DNA from 3 places in the Planococcus kocurii genome. Region 2 is predicted to be linked to each of the others. Evidence: predicted binding sites of a transcription regulator. Region 2 holds the regulator's gene; each other region holds the start of a gene.
What was found. The regulator CtsR, encoded in region 2, represses protease genes until heat stress. The targets are predictions, from matches to a motif close to ATGGTCAATAAAGGTCAAACA.
Positions count from the first base shown of each region.

Region 1: clpP (ATP-dependent Clp endopeptidase proteolytic subunit ClpP) is a predicted target of CtsR. The motif match lies at 4,811-4,831, and genes of this name have one in related genera.
Region 3: AUO94_RS13595 (ATP-dependent Clp protease ATP-binding subunit) is a predicted target of CtsR. The motif match lies at 2,681-2,701, and genes of this name have one in related genera.

Region 1 is NZ_CP013661.2:634,883-641,807, forward strand. Features, by position in the region: gene tpiA (triose-phosphate isomerase) at 1-441, opposite strand, end outside; gene AUO94_RS03275 (phosphoglycerate kinase) at 474-1,658, opposite strand; gene gap (type I glyceraldehyde-3-phosphate dehydrogenase) at 1,770-2,777, opposite strand; gene AUO94_RS17500 (sugar-binding transcriptional regulator) at 2,778-3,821, opposite strand; gene AUO94_RS03290 (glutaredoxin family protein) at 3,929-4,159, opposite strand; tRNA gene AUO94_RS03295 (tRNA-Arg) at 4,665-4,736, opposite strand; gene clpP (ATP-dependent Clp endopeptidase proteolytic subunit ClpP) at 4,909-5,520, shown strand; gene AUO94_RS03305 (HPr family phosphocarrier protein) at 5,613-5,870, opposite strand; gene whiA (DNA-binding protein WhiA) at 5,922-6,872, opposite strand; gene AUO94_RS03315 (gluconeogenesis factor YvcK family protein) at 6,896-6,925, opposite strand, start outside.
Region 2 is NZ_CP013661.2:1,658,360-1,665,284, forward strand. Features, by position in the region: gene radA (DNA repair protein RadA) at 1-799, opposite strand, end outside; gene AUO94_RS08270 (ATP-dependent Clp protease ATP-binding subunit) at 861-3,323, opposite strand; gene AUO94_RS08275 (protein-arginine kinase McsB) at 3,320-4,411, opposite strand; gene AUO94_RS08280 (UvrB/UvrC motif-containing protein) at 4,401-4,934, opposite strand; gene AUO94_RS08285 (CtsR family transcriptional regulator) at 4,947-5,417, opposite strand; gene AUO94_RS17790 (hypothetical protein) at 5,902-6,165, shown strand; gene AUO94_RS17795 (hypothetical protein) at 6,195-6,341, opposite strand; rRNA gene rrf (5S ribosomal RNA) at 6,658-6,773, opposite strand; rRNA gene AUO94_RS08300 (23S ribosomal RNA) at 6,913-6,925, opposite strand, start outside.
Region 3 is NZ_CP013661.2:2,797,346-2,804,270, forward strand. Features, by position in the region: gene AUO94_RS13575 (DegV family protein) at 1-437, opposite strand, end outside; gene AUO94_RS13580 (Cof-type HAD-IIB family hydrolase) at 458-1,264, opposite strand; gene AUO94_RS13585 (prolyl oligopeptidase family serine peptidase) at 1,424-2,191, shown strand; gene AUO94_RS13590 (metal-sulfur cluster assembly factor) at 2,257-2,565, shown strand; gene AUO94_RS13595 (ATP-dependent Clp protease ATP-binding subunit) at 2,720-4,861, shown strand; gene AUO94_RS13600 (YjzD family protein) at 4,893-5,078, opposite strand; gene AUO94_RS13605 (beta-ketoacyl-ACP synthase III) at 5,266-6,198, shown strand; gene fabF (beta-ketoacyl-ACP synthase II) at 6,226-6,925, shown strand, end outside.

The sequences.
Region 1 (6,925 bases), 1.0 Mb from region 2:
TACTTGTGCTTCAACGACAGAACCCGTTTCTCCGTTTTCACGTTGTTCAAGTGTTTCGCCAACACATAGAATCGGCACTAACCCATGAGTAAAAGCAGCTTTTACTTTTTGGTTGGCTGACTCGTCTGTTTCATTGAAATACTGGCGACGTTCTGAATGTCCAATAATGACATACTTAACGCCAATATCCGTTAGTTGGACAGGGCTAATTTCGCCTGTATAGGCACCTTCGTCTTGCTCTGACATTGTTTGTGCTCCGATTTGAAGCGGACTATTTTCTGCAGACACAACTAGTTGTGCCAAGAATAATGCTGGTGCGCAAATAACAGCGTCTACTTTATCAGATGCTGGCACTAAGCCATTCACTTTTTCAACAAATTGTTTTGCCTCTGTAGCGGTTTTGTACATTTTCCAGTTTCCTGCAATAATTGGTTTTCTCACAAGAGCACTCCCTTTCAGTTTAGCTATCTTATTTATTTGTTTGTTAACGCGCTGACACCTGGTAAATCTTTCCCTTCCATAAACTCTAGTGAAGCGCCTCCGCCTGTAGAGATATGATCCATTTGTTCAGCCACATGGAATTTTTCAACAGCTGCTGCTGAATCTCCACCACCGATTACGGTGTAACCTGAAGTTTCTGCCATTGCTTGTGCGACAGATTTCGTGCCATTTTCAAATGCAGGCATTTCAAAAACACCCATCGGTCCATTCCAAATAATCAACTTCGAATTTTTAATAACATCCGCATATAACGCTACCGTTTCAGGACCAATGTCTAAGCCCATCCAGTCAGCTGGGATTTCCGTGATTTTCACACTTTTGGTTTCGGCATCTTTTGAAAATTCGTTAGCTACAGTTGCATCTACTGGCAAATAAAATTTAACGCCTTTTTGTTTTGCTTTTTCAATAAATGAGTTAGCCAAATCTAATTTATCTTCTTCAACAAGAGAGTTTCCGATCTCGTAACCTTGCGCTTTGATAAACGTATACGACAACCCTCCGCCAATAATTAAATTATCTACCTTATCTAACAAATGATCAATGACGCCGATTTTGTCTTTTACTTTCGCGCCGCCGATTATTGCCGTGAACGGACGTTCTGGCTCAGACAAAGCTTTGCCTAAAACCTCTAACTCTTTTTCTAACAGTAAGCCTGATACCGCCGGTAAATGACTCGCAATGCCTGCTGTTGAAGCATGAGCACGATGAGCTGCTCCAAATGCATCGTTAACGAAAACGTCTGCTAGCGAAGCAAATGCTTGTGCAAGTTTGTCGTCATTTTTTTCTTCACCTTCATGGAAGCGGACGTTCTCAAGTAAGATGATGTCGCCTTCTTGCATCGTTGAAATGTCCTGTTCTACTTTTTCGCCGATTGATTCGTCCAGGCTTTTCACTTCTTTATGTAACAATTCGCCTAAACGAAAGCCTGTTGCAGCCAGTCGCATTTCTTCATTGACTTGGCCTTTCGGACGACCTAAATGGCTAGCCAAAATTACTTTAGCGCCTTGGTTGACTAAATATTCGATCGTCGGTACAGCTGCACGGATTCTCGTATCATCCGTCACTTTACCATCTGACATCGGTACGTTAAAATCGACACGGCAAAATACCCGTTTTCCTTTCAAATCCAAATCTTTCATGGTCATTTTCTGCTGCATGAAAATACCTCCTATTTGTATTCAAAAAAATAAGGAGCGGGGTAAGTTCCCCGCCCCTTTTACCCTCTTTTATTATAGAGGTTCATTGGTAATTAAGCTATGATTTCGGGATTATAAGCCCGTTTTGTACATGTGAAGCGCAAGGTCGATACAACGGCCTGAGTAACCAGATTCGTTATCGTACCATGAAAGAACTTTAACCATGTTATCGCCAACCATCATCGTTGAAAGACCATCGATTGTAGCTGATGCTGTGTTGCCGTTATAGTCTCTAGATACTAGCGGCAATTCGCTGTAGTCCATGAATCCTTTTAATTCGTTTTCTGCTGCATCTTTTAATGCTTTGTTCACTTCTTCGACAGTTACGTCTTTTTCAAGATGAGCAACTAAATCGATAAGTGAAACGTTTGGTGTTGGAACGCGGATCGCCATTCCATCAATTTTGCCTTCTAATTCAGGCAATACTTTTGCAACTGCTAAAGCTGCACCAGTAGTTGTCGGAATCATTGATTCTGCAGCTGCACGCGCACGACGGAAGTCACTGTGCGGAGAGTCTAAAAGAATTTGGTCATTTGTGTAAGAGTGGATCGTTGTCATCATTGCATGTTTGATACCGAAACGCTCGTTCAATACTTTCGCCATTCCTGCAAGACCGTTTGTTGTACATGAAGCATTTGAAATCACATGATGCTCTTTCGGATCATATGTTTCGTGGTTAACACCCATAACAAGTGTCTTCATGCCGTTTTTGCCTGGTGCTGAAACGATTACTTTTTTAGCGCCGGCTTCGATGTGTTTAGAAGCAGAAGCAGCATCCGTGAAGAATCCAGTAGATTCAACAACGATGTCTATGCCATGCTCTCCCCAAGGAAGGTTAGCTGGATCTTTTTCAGAGAATACGCGGATTGTTTTGCCGTTAACAACAATGTTGTCGCCATCAACTGAAACTTCAGCGTCTAAAATACCATGAACAGAATCGTATTTCAAAAGATGTGCCAACATTTTTGCGTCTGTCAAATCGTTTACTGCTACCACTTCTACTTCGTCATTTGTTAAAGCTTCACGAAATACAATGCGTCCTATACGTCCAAATCCGTTAATTGCTAATTTTAAAGTCATTTAGTATTCCTCCAATTTTTTAGTCAATTCCATAATTTTTCGTGCAGCACCTTCGTCTGTGATCAACACTGTCGGACTCGCTGCGTTTTTAGCGTACGATAAAATCGCTCTTGCTTTAGATTCACCACCGGCAACTGCCAAAACAGTTGTCGCTTTTTGCACCTGCTCTAATTGAATGCCCGCCGTTCGAATGCGATAAACAATTTTTCCGTCTTTATCGAAATAATAGCCGAAAGCCTCACTAATCGCTCCGCCTGAATGAATCTTTTCAACTTCTTCAGTAGAAGAGTGCCGACGAACCGCCATCTCTCCTGCATTGCCAATCCCGTGGACGACAACATCTGTTTGATCGTACAAATCCATCATTTCTTTAATCACTGGTTCTTTCATCATCATGGCAAATGCTTCTGCACTCAAATGATCAGGCAAGTATAGCGTCTTAAATGAACCACCTGTTTTTTCGGCAAATGCAGCTGCAATCGTATTTGCTTGGTGCAAAACATCTTCTCCCAGTCCACCGCGTGCAGCGATAAATTGCAGCGCTTTGTCCGGCTTTACGTTCGTTAGTTCTTTCGAGATAGCCGCCATTGTGCTACCGCCAGTAACAGCGATTTTCTTATAGCGAGCAAACAACGTTTCCAAAAAACGAGCAGCCTCTTTACCAATATGGGACTTCACTGCTGGAATTTCATCGCTATCTTGCGGTAAGATCACAACTTTCGTAATTCCTAGAATTTCCTGTAGCTGTATTTCCATATCTGTCAGTCCAGACATTTCACGCACAAAAACTTTTAGCTTCTCTAGCACTTCCAATCCTTGCGAAGTAACTGTCATGCCCGCTGTTTTCATTTCAATCAATTGCTGATTGCGTAGTAAATCCGTGTCTTTTCTAATTTCTCGCTCTGTCAAACCGGCAACTTCACTCAAAGTTCGCCTACCGATTGGCTGTTCCAAGTTGATAATCTGTAAAATTTGATAACGTTTTTTCAGGAGTTCGGACATTTCCGGCATCAACTTTTGCTGAGCGACAGATAATGCATCCATAGGTTCACTCCATTCTATCTGGACGTTTTTTGTCCCACTAATTAATTGTGCGTCCCACTAAATTCATTCTACCTAATCTTTCTTTTAATTGCAAATAAAAAGAAGCGTTAAGTTTCTAACGCTTCTAGTAATTCAACATAACCAATATTGCCATACACCAATACGCGATTGTTTTTTTCTAATACAGGAATCATCATCATGTATTTTTCGTGTAAGGCTTCATCACTTTCGATATCTACTTCTGTGTAAGGCAATGGTACCTCCTCGTTGACTAGTGCAATCATCAATTTGGCTTCATCGCAAAGAGGGCAATTAGAACGCGTGTATAAAGTGTACATCTGTCTCCTTCTTTCTAAATAAAAGTATGAAGTTACTGGTGAAGCTTTCTCCAAACCGATATCTGTTAGACAATCAATAACACGTTACTATTGATCAACAGAGCTTTCCATTGTTTCTACTAAGTTAGGTAGTAAATCAAGTGTACACTGTTACTAAATTTCAATTTGTGCTTAAAACTCGTTACTCTCTTCTTTAAGGTGCATGAAGCCATTATATTGGTACGAGAATCGCTGCTTCACTACCAATAGATACGATGACAATAAGAATCAGTAATTTGCTCACCTGTTGCTTTTCTCTACTAGTATAAGCTATTAGTCATTTCCCTTTCTACCGGCTCTTTTAAACTTCCCTTTTCTCTTTGGTTTTTTGAAATCAAAAAATACAGCCAAAAGTAAAAAACACCCCTTTACCAATTAAGGCAAAGGGGCATTTCTCAACTTTAGAACAATAGATTTTAGTTGAATAGGCTTTTTCCGGATTCAACGAGTTGTTGTGCTTTTCTTATGCCCTCGGAAGGAATCGAACCTCCATCTCAAGAACCGGAATCTTACGTGTGATCCATTACACTACGAGGGCGTTTTCGCTATTAGCGACTTTTCTATTATACAAAAATATTTTAACATAATCAAGTCCGTTTTTTTGATTCGTTAGATTTGACCTTCATTGACCATGATGTGTATGATAATAGTACAGCTGAGAGAACTTTCAGCATTGTTTGTAAAACACTTAATCGAGGAGGAACTATTCTATGAACTTAATTCCTACAGTAATCGAACAAACTAGCCGAGGCGAACGTGCTTACGATATTTACTCACGTTTGTTAAAAGACCGCGTCATTATGCTAGGTAGTGCAATTGATGATAACGTTGCAAACTCTATTGTGGCGCAACTTCTATTCCTTGAAGCAGAAGATCCAGATAAGGATATTTCAATCTACATTAACAGCCCAGGTGGTAGTATCACAGCTGGTATGGCGATTTATGATACGATGCAGTTTATCCGTCCAGACGTTCAAACAATCTGTATCGGTATGGCTGCTTCAATGGGTGCTTTCCTACTTGCAGCAGGAACAAAAGGCAAACGCCTTGCACTTCCAAATGCTGAAGTAATGATTCACCAACCGCTTGGTGGTGCCCAAGGACAAGCGACTGAAATCGAAATTGCAGCAAAACGCATTCTTCACCTTCGCGAAAAATTAAACCAGATTCTTTCTGAGCGTACAGGTCAGCCAATCGAAGTTATCGCTAAAGATACAGATCGCGATAACTTCATGACAGCAGAACGCGCACTTGAATACGGCTTAATCGACCAAGTGATTACACGTAGCAAATTGCCTGAAAACCACAAAAAAGAAAACTAAATCAAGCAAAAAACTCACAGTCATCTTTGACTGTGAGTTTTTTTATACGTTTCGTTTGTGGAAGTTACTTGAAATAATAGATTGCTGCTTTTTTACGCTTCTTTTTCAATAATCTCCGATAAAGACTGAACCGCTTTTTCTTCATCCAAGCCTTCTGCAGAAATGGTGACTTCTGTTCCTTTACTAATTGCCAAGCTCATAATTCCCATAATACTTTTGGCGTTTACTTTCTTATTGTCTTTTTCCAAATAAACATCTGCGCTGTATCGATTTGCTTCTTGAACAAATAACGCTGCTTGTCTTGCTTGAAGACCTGATTTTAATCGTACTTTTACTTGTTTTTCAACCATACGGATCCTCCTCCAAAACTCAACTCTCTTCTATATAAACGAACAGCCTAGCTAGCGGCCGATCATTTCTCCATTTCTCAGGGATGCTGCAATCTCATCAATTTTTCGCAGACGATGGTTTACCCCCGACTTGCTGACGGTTCCGCCCGATACCATTTCCCCTAGCTCTTTTAACGTCACATCTTGACACTCTACCCGGAGTCTGGCGATTTCACGTAGTCTTTCAGGCAATTGGTCAATGCCAATTGTTTGGTCGATAAATCGAATATTTTCTACTTGCCGCAATGCCGCATCGATGGTTTTGTTTAAGTTAGCGGTTTCACAATTTACTAACCGATTAACGCTATTACGCATATCTCGAATAATTCGAACATCCTCAAATTTCAATAAAGCAGAATGTGCGCCTGTAATGCTTAGAAAATCAGAAATTTTTTCTGCTTCTTTCAGGTAAGTCACAAATCCTTTTTTACGTTCAATCGTTTTGCTATTCAAACGAAATTCGTTCATTAATTCAACTAACGAGTCTGCATGGTCTTTGTAGAGCGAGTAAATTTCGAGATGGTAAGATGACGTTTCAGGATTATTGACAGATCCTCCAGCTAAAAAGGCACCTCGGATATACGAACGTTTGCAACAGTTCTTTTCAATCAGCGACTTGACAATCTGGTGCTGGAATTGAAATCCTTCAGTCAAAATTTCGAGATCTTCGAGAATATGCTTAGCGCCTTCTCGGATTCTACAAATGTAAATATTATTCTTTTTTAAGCGCATCTTTTTTCTAACCAGCAATTCGACGGGATAAGTTTTGTAAAAACGTTTTAATAACGTGTAAATACGGCGGGCGATCGCCGCATTCTCAGTTTGAATATCCAGGCTCAATTGCCGATTGGAAAACGATAGAGTGCCATTCATCCGGATCATTGCGGAAAGCTCTGCTTTGCCGCAGCAATCATCTATCTCTATTTGTGTCATTTCTTTTTTTGTTTCGGATGCAAAAGACAAAATTCGTTCCTCCTTTCAAAGCGTCAAAAATACAACTGCTTCGAATCTTCACT
Region 2 (6,925 bases):
AAATCGCGATTTCATTTGTTGAACCAAAACGGTTTTTCACACTGCGTAAAATGCGGTATGTATGGTGGCGTTCGCCTTCAAAATACAACACCGTATCTACCATATGTTCCAAAATCCGAGGTCCTGCAATTTGCCCTTCTTTGGTTACGTGTCCCACTAGAAAAATGGCAATATTTTTTGTTTTAGCGATTCGCATTAATTCTGCCGTACTTTCTCTTACTTGCGTCACACTCCCCGGTGCAGAGGTGACTTCTGGGTGGTGAACAGTCTGAATTGAATCGATAATAACAAAATCAGGTGCTACATCTTCAATCGTGTGATGAATCAATTCAAGATTTGTTTCAGCGTAGATAAATAACTCAGAAGATGATGCATCTAAACGCTCTGCACGCAATTTAGTTTGTCTAATCGATTCTTCTCCGGAAATATATAATACCCGGTTCCCACTATTTGCAAGCATCGCAGAAACCTGCAACAGCAACGTTGATTTCCCGATACCGGGGTCTCCTCCAATAAGTACCAGTGATCCAGGTACAATCCCACCACCCAGCACACGGTTTAATTCGCTGAGCTCTGTTTCTACTCGTGGTTCATCTTGCGTTTCAATGGCATTAATCGGTATCGCTTTTTGAGGAACCGCCGCACTATGCTGAAAAGCACCACGCGTCCCTTTAGGAGCAGCCACTTCTACTTCTTCAGTCATCGTATTCCACGCTGCACAGCCCGGACATTTCCCCATCCATCTAGCCGATTCATAGCCACACGACTGACAAATAAATTTCGTCTTTTTCTTAGCCATGTGTACCTCCTTAAATAGAAAAACCGCTCGCCGGAAAGTGACTCCGGAGAGCGGAATGTTCTTATTGTTTTTCTATTACTACTTCTTTTTCTTTTTCAGACTCACTTGTACGAACGACAAATTCATCACCTTCTACATCAAAAATCATTTTTTGACCTGACAGAGCCGTGCCTTTTAATAGCTCTTCTGACAAACGATCTTCTACGTGTTTTTGAAGTGAACGACGCAGTGGACGAGCTCCATACTCTGGGTCATATCCTTCTTTCGCCACTTTTTCAAGCGCTGCTTCTGTTAACTCCAAATCGATATCCTGCTCTTTCAAGCGATCGACCAATTGTTTTGTCATCAACGTCACAATCTCTCTCAAGTTTTCTTTTTCAAGAGAATGGAAGACGATCATGTCATCTACACGGTTTAAGAACTCTGGGCGGAATGCTTTTTTCAATTCAGCAAGCATTTTCCCTTTCATGTCCTTATAATCCGTTTTTGCATCATCCAAATTAAAGCCAACGTATTTATTGTATTTTAGCTCTTCTGCCCCGACGTTTGAAGTCATAATAATGACCGTATTACGGAAATCGACTCTGCGACCTTTTGAATCCGTCAATCGACCATCTTCAAGAACTTGCAATAGAATGTTGAAGACATCTGGATGAGCTTTTTCAATTTCATCAAGCAGGACGACTGAATAAGGCTTTCTGCGAACTTTCTCCGTCAACTGTCCGCCTTCTTCATAACCCACATAACCTGGAGGCGAACCGACTAGACGAGAAGTCGAATGTCTTTCCATGTATTCAGACATGTCGATACGAATCATCGCTTCTTCATCGCCAAACATAGACTCAGCTAGGGCACGTGCTAATTCCGTTTTACCAACACCGGTTGGTCCAAGGAAAATGAACGATCCAATTGGACGTTTTGGATCTTTCAATCCTGCACGGGCACGTCGGATAGCTTTTGAAATAGACGTCACGGCTTCATTTTGTCCAATCACACGATTATGAAGAATAGACTCCAAGTTCAATAATTTATCCGATTCTGTTTGTGCTAGTTTCGATACCGGAATACCGGTCCACATAGACACGACTTTCGCAATATCTTCTACTGTCACTTCAGACTCTTCTTTGCCTTGTTTTTCTTTCCATTCTTTTTTCGTTTTATCTAATTGGTTTTGCAATTTCTGTTCAGCATCACGTAGCGAAGCCGCTTTTTCAAACTCTTGGCTTTGAACTGCTTCATTTTTCTCAGAACGTGCTGCTTCTAATCGAGATTCCAACTCTTTTAAATCTGGTGGAGTCGTATACGAACGAAGTCTTACTTTCGATCCAGCCTCATCAATCAAGTCAATCGCTTTATCCGGCAAGAAACGATCCGAAATGTAGCGATCCGACATTTTAGCTGCTGCTTCAATTGCTTCATCGGTAATTTTCACACGGTGATGCGCTTCATAACGATCACGCAAGCCACGGATAATTTGAATTGATTCTTCTACTGAAGGCTCATCTACTTGAATTGGCTGGAAACGACGCTCAAGAGCTGCATCTTTTTCAATGTATTTGCGGTACTCATCTAACGTTGTCGCACCAATACACTGAAGTTCCCCGCGTGATAGTGACGGTTTTAAAATATTAGATGCATCAATTGCACCTTCTGCACCGCCAGCACCGATTAATGTATGAAGCTCATCGATAAACAGAATCACATTCCCTGCCTGACGAATTTCATCCATCACTTTTTTCAATCGATCTTCAAATTCACCACGGTATTTTGTTCCAGCAACTACTGTCCCCATATCCAAAACCATAACGCGCTTGTCGCGCAACGTTTCTGGAATTTCGTTGTTAACGATTTGCTGAGCCAATCCTTCAGCAATCGCTGTTTTACCAACACCAGGCTCACCAATTAACACCGGGTTGTTTTTTGTTCTACGGCTCAACACTTCAATGACACGTGTAATCTCATCACTTCTGCCGATTACAGGATCTAATCCACCTTCACGAGCGACTTGCGTTAAATCACGAGCTAAGCCGTCTAAAGTTGGTGTGTTTGCCGAAGCATTCGGACTCGTACCTGTTGATGCCTGCTCATTGCTCCCTAGAAGCTGCAACACTTGCTGGCGCGCCTTATTCAAGCTAACACCTGCATTTCCTAACACACGAGCCGCAACGCCTTCTCCTTCACGAATAAGCGCTAACAGTAAATGCTCTGTACCTATATAAGAATGGCCCAATTTACGGGACTCATCAACTGACAACTCAATCACTTTTTTTGCTCTTGGCGTGTAATGAACGATTGGACCAACGTCTTTTTCGCCAACACCCACTAATTCTTTAACACCTTCTTCGATCAACTGTGTGTTCACTTCAATCGCTTCTAGAGCTTTTGCGGCAATACCGCCACCTTCACGAATCAAACCGAGAAGAATATGCTCTGTACCGATTGATTCATGTTTCATGCGAATGGCCTCTTCTTGAGCTAATTGAAGAACTTTTTGTGCGCGTTGTGTAAATCGATTAAACATCATGCAAGATCCTCTCCTTCACTATTCATATCTATTTTATTCAATCGCTCCCGGAACAACTTTGCCCGGGCAAAGTCACGTTCTTTCGGTTGCAGTGGCTTGTCTGCATATTGCTGCAGAAATGCTGGCTGCATAAAAATCATTAATTCATTCAAAATCGACATATTCATATTTTGAATCATCTTTAAATCAATACCCAATCGAACATCTGACAGACAAGTCGCAGCTTCTTCCGTCGTCAGCAGTCTCGAATGGGTAAGAACACCAAGCGAACGATACACCCGGTCCTCTAACATTAAAGGTGAGTTTAACAATATGGCTTCACGTGCTTTACGTTCTTGCTGGATAATCTGTTCTGTCATATTCTCCAAATCTTGAAGAATTTCATATTCTGATTTACCAAGCGTTAATTGATTGGATATTTGATAAACATTTCCTAACGCCTCGCTACCTTCTCCATAAATGCCACGTACTACCATACCAAGCCTTGAGATCGCGGGAATAATCCGTTGAATCTGATGAGACATAGTCAAAGCCGGTAAATGAAGCATAACCGAAGCTCTCATTCCAGTGCCAACATTGGTCGGACAGCTAGTCAGATACCCATACTTCTCATGAAAGGCATAAGACAAATTCTTTTCTAGTAACGTATCTAGTTCACTTGCTATTTGATAAGCTTTTTGAAGCTGAAATCCAGATTGCAAGCTTTGAATCCGCAAATGATCTTCTTCATTTACCATAATACTCAACTCTTCGTTTTCAGACAATAAAACAGAGCCCGGGTGATAGCTATTCATAAGGTAAGGACTAATTAAATGTTTTTCTACAAGTACTTCTTTTTGTAATTGGGCAAGTTCGTCAATATTGATATGGCTAAAAGTATAATCTAACTCACTACCTTTATCTAATAATACAGAGGAAATTTCTTTATCCACTTTAAGTGCTTCGTCTTCTGTAAAGGCATACGGGAACTTAAAATCATTCAAATTTCTAGCTAATCTAATTCTTGTACTCATTGCAATATCTACATTGCTACCATCATTGGCCATCCAGCTGCTTGCCCGAGGTTGGAGAAACCGTTCAACTGCCATCTGGTGAACCTCCCTCAAGCGTTACGTTTAATCGTTTTACCTCGTCTCTTAATCTTGCAGCTTCTTCAAATTCTTCTTCTTGAATTGATACCTGCATTTGCTTTCGAAGTTTTTCAATCTCTTTTTTAATTTTTAACGTTGATCCGTAAGAAGCGGGTATTTTTCCCGTATGTTCTGTATTGCCATTATGAAATCGCTTGAATATTTCATTGAGTTGTGACGAAAATGTATCATAACAGGAAGCACATCCAAATTTTCCAAGCTTTAGAAAATGTGAAAAAGTAAAGCCACAAGAAGGACAAATAGCCACTTCTTTTTTGGGCCTGCTAATAGTCGCTTGCGAATTAGGGAACCAATTCGATAATAGTTGGTGAATAGCTAATGGATCCTGTTCAAAAGCAATATTGATACTATGATTTTCAGCAGCACAGATATGGCATAACTGAAGCTCCATCACCTGTCCTAGCTGCTGTTTTTTCACTATTACTGATGCAGAACGTTCTCCGCACTGGGTACAAATCATCTTTTCACCTCTTTAAGTGTTCGATTCATATTTAATTGTAAAAAGCATCGCTATAAGAATCCGTGCACGGACTTCATCACGTATCGGAAGAGCCAACAGAAGAGTTGAACGATCTACTGCGCTTAGAATTAGTTTTGCCTCTCGTTTAGAAACAATCTCTTCATCCAGTAGCCTAAAAACAATGTCTTCTGCCATTACTTGAGTAGCTCCATGTTCCAACCTCTGTATTACTTCTGCAATTACGTCTGATTTTTGATGAAGTCTAATTCTCTTAATACGAATATATCCACCGCCGCCACGCTTACTTTCTACTAAATACCCACGATCAACAGTGAATCGAGTATTAATGACATAATTTATTTGAGAAGGAACACATTGAAATTTTTCAGCAACTTCACTGCGTTTAATTTCAATATGATCTCTCTCGCTTAATTCGATAACTTGTCTTAAATAACCTTCAATTACATCCGAAATGTTTCGCACCGTCTTCACCTCTTTAATACATAATATGATGAAATTGACTTTGACTATATTTGACTTAATTATACACCAAGCTTTTTAGAGATATCAAATAGTAAGTATCGAAAGGATTACTCACACCGATTGTAAACTTAAGTTCGACAACTAAAAAAGCCATTCGTAGTAAATTCACTATGTATTTTCCGACCAAAGAAAAATGGAGGAGCGATCACGGATGAACCGGTGATGGAAGCCTACCTGTGGCGCAAATTGCCAAACGTCTGAATCGCTTCCTGCAGCCAATTACAATGTCATCAATTTCCTGAAACCGAGCCACTCAACCCGCGATTATTAAACCTAGTCCCAAAAACAAGAAACTCTGTGGGCGCCTTTTAGTTGCTTTACCGAAGTAATAAAAAATCTATATCAGAAACTTGGTAGCTCAGGACTGAACACTAGAAGTCACTCTAGGCCACGCAGAGATGATTCCATTCGCACGCTCTAGCGCATGTTCAAAAGGCGGTTTCTTGATGTTGCCGCACCCAATACAAGGGAAACGAAAGCTCAACGGCTACCAGGAACGCCGATGCAAAAGGCGTTCCAACGGCATATTTCTGAAAGAAAAGCCAATTATCCTTCGTTCCAGAAAAAGTTCGAGCATATCCGAGGCAACACCATTGCAGGCGCTCCCCACAAAAGTGCAGTAATCACACGGGTTGAAAGACTGACGAAAGTGATCATCACCTTGGTACCTGCAGGACGTAAGCCGTGAGGTACTAAATCCCCGTTGAATAAATGGTTTCAAAGAGTTCCAAGAAATTTGTTTAATTCCATCAAGTTTGATTGTGGCAAGGAATTTTCCAATTGGAACCATAGTGCGACCGGTACGACATATCGATTTATTTTGCGGATATTGGCCCGCCTTCCCAGCGCGCCTTGAATGAACATTCCAATGAACTCCTTTGTAAAGATGGATTGCAGGCAGATGGATTAATCATTTCTACGATGACTGACTAACGGAATCAATTTTTAAAAAACCCTTGAAGCAATTCAGCTTCAAGACTCTTTAGTCACTGTTCTATTTCGAAATATCAGCTACATTTCTTATTGAAGTACTATCAGTAGACCCAATAAAGATGAAGGCATCATTCTTCATTTTCTTCAATAAACATACTTAACTTATCAACTACCATTTTTTATCGCGCTCTAATTTTTTCCATACAAAAAAGCCGTTACCGAAATCGGTAACGACTTTTTTTCATGTGCCCAGCGACGTCTTACTCTCACAGGGGGAAACCCCCAACTACCATCAGCGCAAAAGAGCTTAACTGCCGTGTTCGGGATGGGAACGGGTGTGGCCTCTTTGCCATCATCACTGGACTATTTGGTTTTGAAAGACAAGGTTTATTATACCAGTGGTACTGGTTTTTTTCAAGCTTTTTTTACAAAAACTTGGGCTTATTCTTTCAAAACTGGATAAACGACAGGTGAAACAAGCAAGTTTTTCGCATACAATGTGTTGGTTAAGTCCT
Region 3 (6,925 bases), 1.1 Mb from region 2:
TTAATAATAGTTTCGAGAGGCTGTCCAGCGGAGCGCAATTTTGCGGCTTCTTTTACTAACAGTCCGTAGCCGAGCGAAGCGGCTTTTGAATCTAGTATTGTTAGCTTCAAATCCGGGTATTCTTCACGTACCTGATCCGCCACCATTACGGCTGTATTATAAGTACCTGATAGCTCAGAAGAAAAGGCAATATAATAGCCCTCGTCTTTGTCTTTTGCCAGCTGTTCAAAAGCTGACCACATTTCTTCAGGTGAAACTTGGGATGTTTTAGGTTGATCACCACCACGAATTGCATCGAACACTTTAATGGATTGAATGCCTCGAATGTCTTCGAAATCCTGATCTCCAATATGAACACGAAGCGGCAATAAAACAACATTTTCATTTTCGAAAAAGTCTTTTGGCAGATCAGATGCGCTGTCAGCAAATAGTCTCATAGTCAATCCCCCTTTTGTAGTTACAGCTTCAACCGCTCTAGTAACAACTCAGCAATGCCATCATCGTTATTAGTTAACGTGATTTCATTGGCAATCGTTTTTAACGGTTCAATGGCATTGCCCATGGCAACACCGACTCCTGCAAAATCGATCATTTCAAGATCATTGTCTTCGTCACCAAAAGCAATAATGTTTTCTCGTGCAATGCCCATTGATTTGGAAACACGATCTAGTCCAACGGCTTTACTCATCCCACTTTTCACAATTTCAATCACGTGCCACGGAGCTCCCCACCGGCGATGATCGATTACTTCTGCATGTACAGAAGATAAATGGTCATGGATTTCCTGTACGCGTTCATATGGAGCATGAATCAAAATAGACGTCGGATCTGTTTTTAAGTAATTGCGTAAATCTCCAGTTGTGATTGTAGGATCACCGAAGCGGAAAATATCCATAAGTTTTTCGTCATGATGGTGGACATACACATCGTCCAAGACCTCTGCCACGATATTATGGAAATCAAAGTTATGCATAGACTCTACCACTTCATGGACAACGTTCAATCCGATTGGTGTATGGTGTGTTCCCCAATGATTGTTTGTAGGATGGTGGACAAATGCACCGTTAAAATTGACGATGGGGGTTGTTAGTCCTAGCTCTTTATAGAAAGTTTCGCTTGAACGATAAGGTCGACCCGTAGCAATCATTACCTCATGTCCTGCTTCCATTGCTTTATTTAACGTTCGTTTTGTTTTCGGGGAAATAACTTTCTGGTCGGTCAATAATGTGCCGTCTAAATCAAGAACAATTAAATGTTGTTTCATAAAAATAGCCGTCTCCTTTCTATCTATTCCTAGTGTAGCGATAGTACAAGCGATTCGTCAAAAATTTCAGAGGAGGAAAAGACTTTTCGCTAGAGAGAATTGGCGTTTGCTGGGAATCGAGAAGATTGGTACGATTAGAGGTGAAGGAAGTGATTTTAGTTGAGAGTTCAACGACAAATTTGGGGGCACATACCGTTGCTTCATATAACACCAGATCAATGCGAAAAAGTCGCATTGCCAACAGTTGTCTTTTTTCATGGCCATACGAGTGCAAAAGAACATAACTTGCATTACGCTTACCAATTGGCTGAAAAAGGACTTCGTGTAATTTTGCCGGATGCGCATCTTCACGGTGAACGAAGTGAAGGATTGGATAATGTTCAGATCAGCCTGCGATTTTGGGAAATTGTTCTGACGTCTATAGAAGAATTAGCCTTTTTACAAAAAGAACTGCACAAGCAAGATTTAGTAGTTGGAGAACCAGGAGTAGGTGGCACTTCTATGGGTGGGATTACCACTCTAGGAGCAATGACAGTTTATCCGTGGATTTCAGTAGCTGCAGTAATGATGGGTGCAGGGAATTATGTAGAATTAGCGCAAGCACAAATGGCCCAATATGAATCAAGAGGATTCAAGCTGCCAGTTAGTGAAGAAGAACGTGAACGGATGCTTTCGACTTTAGCGATTTTTGACAGCGTTCAACATCAAGCGAAATTTAATGGCCGTCCCATTTATTTTTGGCACGGCGAACAAGATATGACGGTACCTTTTGAACCAACTTATCGCTTGTATAAAGAACTTAAGAAGCATTACGAAGCGGTACCAGAAAAAATAACCTTTACTCGGGAAAGAGAAGCGGGACATGCAGTAAGTCGAAAAGGGATGCTTGAAGCGACAGAATGGCTCGCGAAGTATTTATCTAACTAAGCATGTCGATTCCATTTTCATATGAAGTTTGTTAAGATAGTTTTAATAGTAAGGGAGGGATTTAGATGGATCAAGATATGAAAGATAGTATGATGGGTGCGTTAGAAACAGTAATCGATCCTGAACTAGGAGTCGATATTGTTAATCTTGGGCTTATCTATGATGTAATGTTGACAGAAGATGGTTTTGCCGTAGTGACGATGACGTTAACGTCTATGGGTTGTCCAATGGGACCACAGATCGTGCAAATGGTTAAAACTGCTTTGTATGAACTACCTGAAGTAGAAGAAGTCGATGTAAAAATCGTCTGGCAGCCAGTATGGGGCAAAGAACATATGTCACGCTATGCAAAAATGGCACTTGGCGTTCGATAAATAGTACGTAAAAAACCCTCATTGGATTTATTCCAGTGAGGTTTTTTTGTTTGATACGAGTACTAAAAAAAGGTCGAAATAATTGCTTAACAGTGAATAATTAGCTATAATTTAATTAGTCAAAGATAGTCAAACTTTTAAAGGAGTGGATAAAATGGTTCAATCCCAAAATAACGAAGAACAAAAATCTCCATTGGAGCAGTTTGGCCGGAATATGGTTGAACAAGCGCAATCAGGAAAAATGGATCCTGTTATCGGTAGAGATCAGGAAATCCGTAATGTGATTCGAATTTTATCGCGTAAAACAAAAAATAACCCCGTGTTGATTGGTGAACCAGGTGTTGGTAAAACAGCAATTGTTGAGGGATTAGCTCAACGCATTGTTCGTAACGACGTACCAGAAGGATTAAAAAACCGAACCATTTACGAACTCGACATGAGTGCGTTAATTGCTGGTGCTAAATACCGTGGAGAATTTGAAGAACGATTAAAAGCCGTTTTAAAGCAAGTAAAAGATAGCGAAGGTCAGATTATTTTGTTTATCGACGAAATTCATACGATTGTTGGAGCAGGGAAAACCGAAGGAGCAATGGATGCAGGGAATATGCTGAAGCCCATGCTTGCAAGAGGAGAACTGTATTGCATTGGTGCGACTACGCTAGATGAGTATCGCATGCATATCGAAAAAGATCCGGCTTTAGAACGACGTTTTCAACAAGTACTGGTGCGCGAACCATCTGTTGAAGATACGGTATCGATTTTGCGTGGCTTAAAAGAACGTTTTGAACTACATCATGCTGTTCGAATTCATGACCGTGCGATTGTCGCAGCGGCTGCTATGTCGGACCGCTACATTACAGAACGCTTTTTGCCTGATAAAGCCATTGATTTGATTGATGAAGCTTGTGCGATGATTCGTACAGAAATCGATTCAATGCCTCAAGAACTTGATGAAGTGACGCGTCGTCTGATGCAGCTAGAAATTGAAGAGCAAGCCTTAATGAAAGAAAAAGACGTAGCAAGCAAAGCGCGACTCGACACCTTGCGTAAAGAAATTATTGAACTGCGCGACTCTTCATCTGGCATGAGAAGTCAATGGACGGAAGAAAAAGAATCATTGAAAAAAATTCAACAAAAACGTGAGCAATTAGACCAATTCCGCAGACAATTAGAAGATGCTGAAAATCGTTATGATTTAAATGCGGCGGCTGTCTTACAGCATGGCAAAATTCCCGAACTCGAAAAAGAATTAGTCGCACTAGAAGCCGCTTTAGAACAAGAGGGTACTGAGCGCTTACTGCGCGAAGAAGTAACGGAAGAAGAAATTGCAGGAATTGTCGCAAGGTGGACTGGAATTCCGGTAACAAAATTAGTAGAAGGTGAACGTGAAAAGTTATTGCGTTTAGGTGAGACGTTAAAAGAGCGAGTAATTGGTCAAGACAAAGCAGTCGAACTGGTTACAGAAGCTGTATGGAGAGCGCGTGCGGGTATTAAAGACGAAAGAAAACCGATTGGCTCTTTTATTTTCCTTGGACCTACAGGCGTAGGAAAAACAGAGTTAGCAAAATCGCTGGCCGCAAATCTATTTGATTCGGAAGATCATTTTATTCGAATCGATATGTCAGAGTATATGGAAAAACACAGTGTGTCACGTTTGGTCGGGGCACCTCCTGGATACATCGGTTACGAAGAAGGTGGCCAACTAACAGAAGCCGTTCGCCGGAATCCGTACTCCGTTGTATTGCTCGATGAAATTGAAAAAGCACACCCGGATGTTGCCAATATTTTACTGCAGATATTAGACGACGGCCGTATCACTGACAGCCAAGGACGATTAGTTAACTTCTCCAACACGGTAGTCATTATGACTTCTAATATTGGTTCTGCCTATATTAACGATGCGAGCAATGAACACGATATTGAAGACATTGTGATGGGAGAATTGCGCAGACATTTTAAACCTGAGTTATTGAACCGTATCGATGATATTGTTATTTTCCACGCACTTAACAACGCACATTTTTATGGCATAGCGAAGAAAATGATTGCTGAACTAGCCGTTCGTATGAGTAAACAACAAATCAAACTAACCGTAGATGATTCAGTTATTGACTATATCGTTGAAGCAGGAACCGATCCGGTGTTTGGTGCGCGACCATTAAAACGCTTTATCCAGCGTACGATTGAAACAAATATTGCCCGGGAATTAATTGGAGGCGGAATTGTTGCCCATACCGAATTGGAATTAACCATGGACGATAATAAGCAAATTGTTATCAACAAAAAAGAAGCGTAATCCGGAATTCCGGATTACGCTTCTTTTCTTATTAGTGTTTTTCAGGAGCTGGTTCGCTAGGAATAACAGCTACCATAACGAAGATTAAAATTGAAAATACGATCGAAATGTAAACGCCGACCATAAAGTCGAAAGGTACGTTTTGTACTGCACTTACCACGTAGTTGACTAATGAAATCAATAAGAATGACCAAAAAAATGTTCCAATATATTGCATCTAGTTTCACCTCTACATAGAATATCTAGTTTAATCATAGCATAAGCTCTTCAAGACAGAAAGAAAGATTGTAGAGAATGAATATTTTTTGTCGGAAATATGTCAGTTAGTTGAAATTGAGTATAGTATGGCGTATTATTAACACCAGGTACTAATATATGATGATAATCGAAATGAGGGACATAAGATGAATGCTGGAATAGTCGGTATGGGCAGATGCCTGCCAGAAGAAAGATTGACGAATTTTCAATTAGAGCAGCGCATGGATACGAACGACGAGTGGATCCGCACTATGACAGGCATAGAAGAACGTCGGATTGCAAAAGACGATCAGGATACTTCTGACATGGCGCGTGAAGCGGCAAAAAAAGCGATTGAAGATGCTGGTATTGATCCAGCTGAAATCGGTTTAATCTTAGTGGCGACGGTTACACCTGATCAACCTTTCCCATCGATGGCCTGTGTGATTCAGCAAGAAATAGGAGCTGTTAATGCTGCGGCTATGGATATTTCAGCTGCATGCGCAGGATTTATGTATGGAGTTATTACTGCGAAACAATTCATCGATTCGGATGTTTATAAATATGTGTTGGTTGTAGGTGTTGAAAAACTATCGAAAATTACTAACTGGGAAGATCGCAACACGGCTGTTCTTTTCGGAGATGGAGCCGGAGCTGCAGTTATTGGGAAAGTTTCTGAAGGGCGAGGTATTTTATCTTTTGAACTCGGTGCTGATGGTTCTGGAGGCAAACACCTCTATCAGGACGAGTATTTAGTAATGAATGGCCGCGAAGTCTTTAAATTTGCTGTGCGCCAAATGGGCGAATCTGCAATAAATGTCATCAAAAAAGCGGGTTTGGAAAAAGAAGATGTCGATTTTTTGATTCCCCATCAGGCGAACATTCGTATTATGGAAGCGTCTAGAGAACGATTAGGCTTGCCAGTTGAAAAAATGTCAAAAACAATTCAAAAATATGGTAACACTTCAGCAGCTTCAATCCCAATTTCTCTTGTCGAAGACTTAGAAGAAGGCCGTGTTAAAGACGATGATGTTATCGTAATGGTTGGATTCGGTGGAGGCTTGACTTGGGGCGCTATTGCTATGAAGTGGGGCAAATAATTAGGTATGCGAAAGGAAGAAGATAGAATGGAAAATCGCCGTGTAGTTATTACGGGAATTGGTGCTGTAACACCGTTAGGTAACAATATTGAAACTACTTGGGAAGCTGTTAAAAGTGGTAAATCTGGAGTCGGTCCCTTAACACGATTAGATGCAGATTTGTATTCAGCGAAAGTGGCTGCAGAAGTAAATGACTTTTCGATAGAAGATTATATTGAAAAGAAAGATGCTCGGAAAATGGACCGTTTTACGCATTACGCGCTAGCTGCTTCGATCATGGCAATGAAAGATGCCAAGCTTGAATTAGATGACAAAACAGCTTTGCGGACAGGTGTGTGGATTGGTTCGGGTATTGGCGGTATGGAGACAATCGAAAGTCAAATGAATGTACTAAATACGCGAGGCGTTCGTCGCATTAGTCCGTTCTTAATTCCGATGATTATTCCGGATATGGCTTCTGGCCAAGTATCAATTTACTTTGGTGCTAAAGCAATCAACTCTTGTTCAGTAACAGCTTGTGCTTCAGGCACTAATTCGATTGGTGATGCGTTTAAAGTTATTCAACGTAACGATGCAGATGTGATGATTTCAGGTGGAGCAGAAGCGCCTATCACGCAATTATCTGTAGCTGGATTTACAGCAAATACAGCTTTGACAACAAACACAGATGCCGCTACAGCATCTCGTCCATTTGATAAAAACCGCGATGGATTTGTCATTGGAGAAG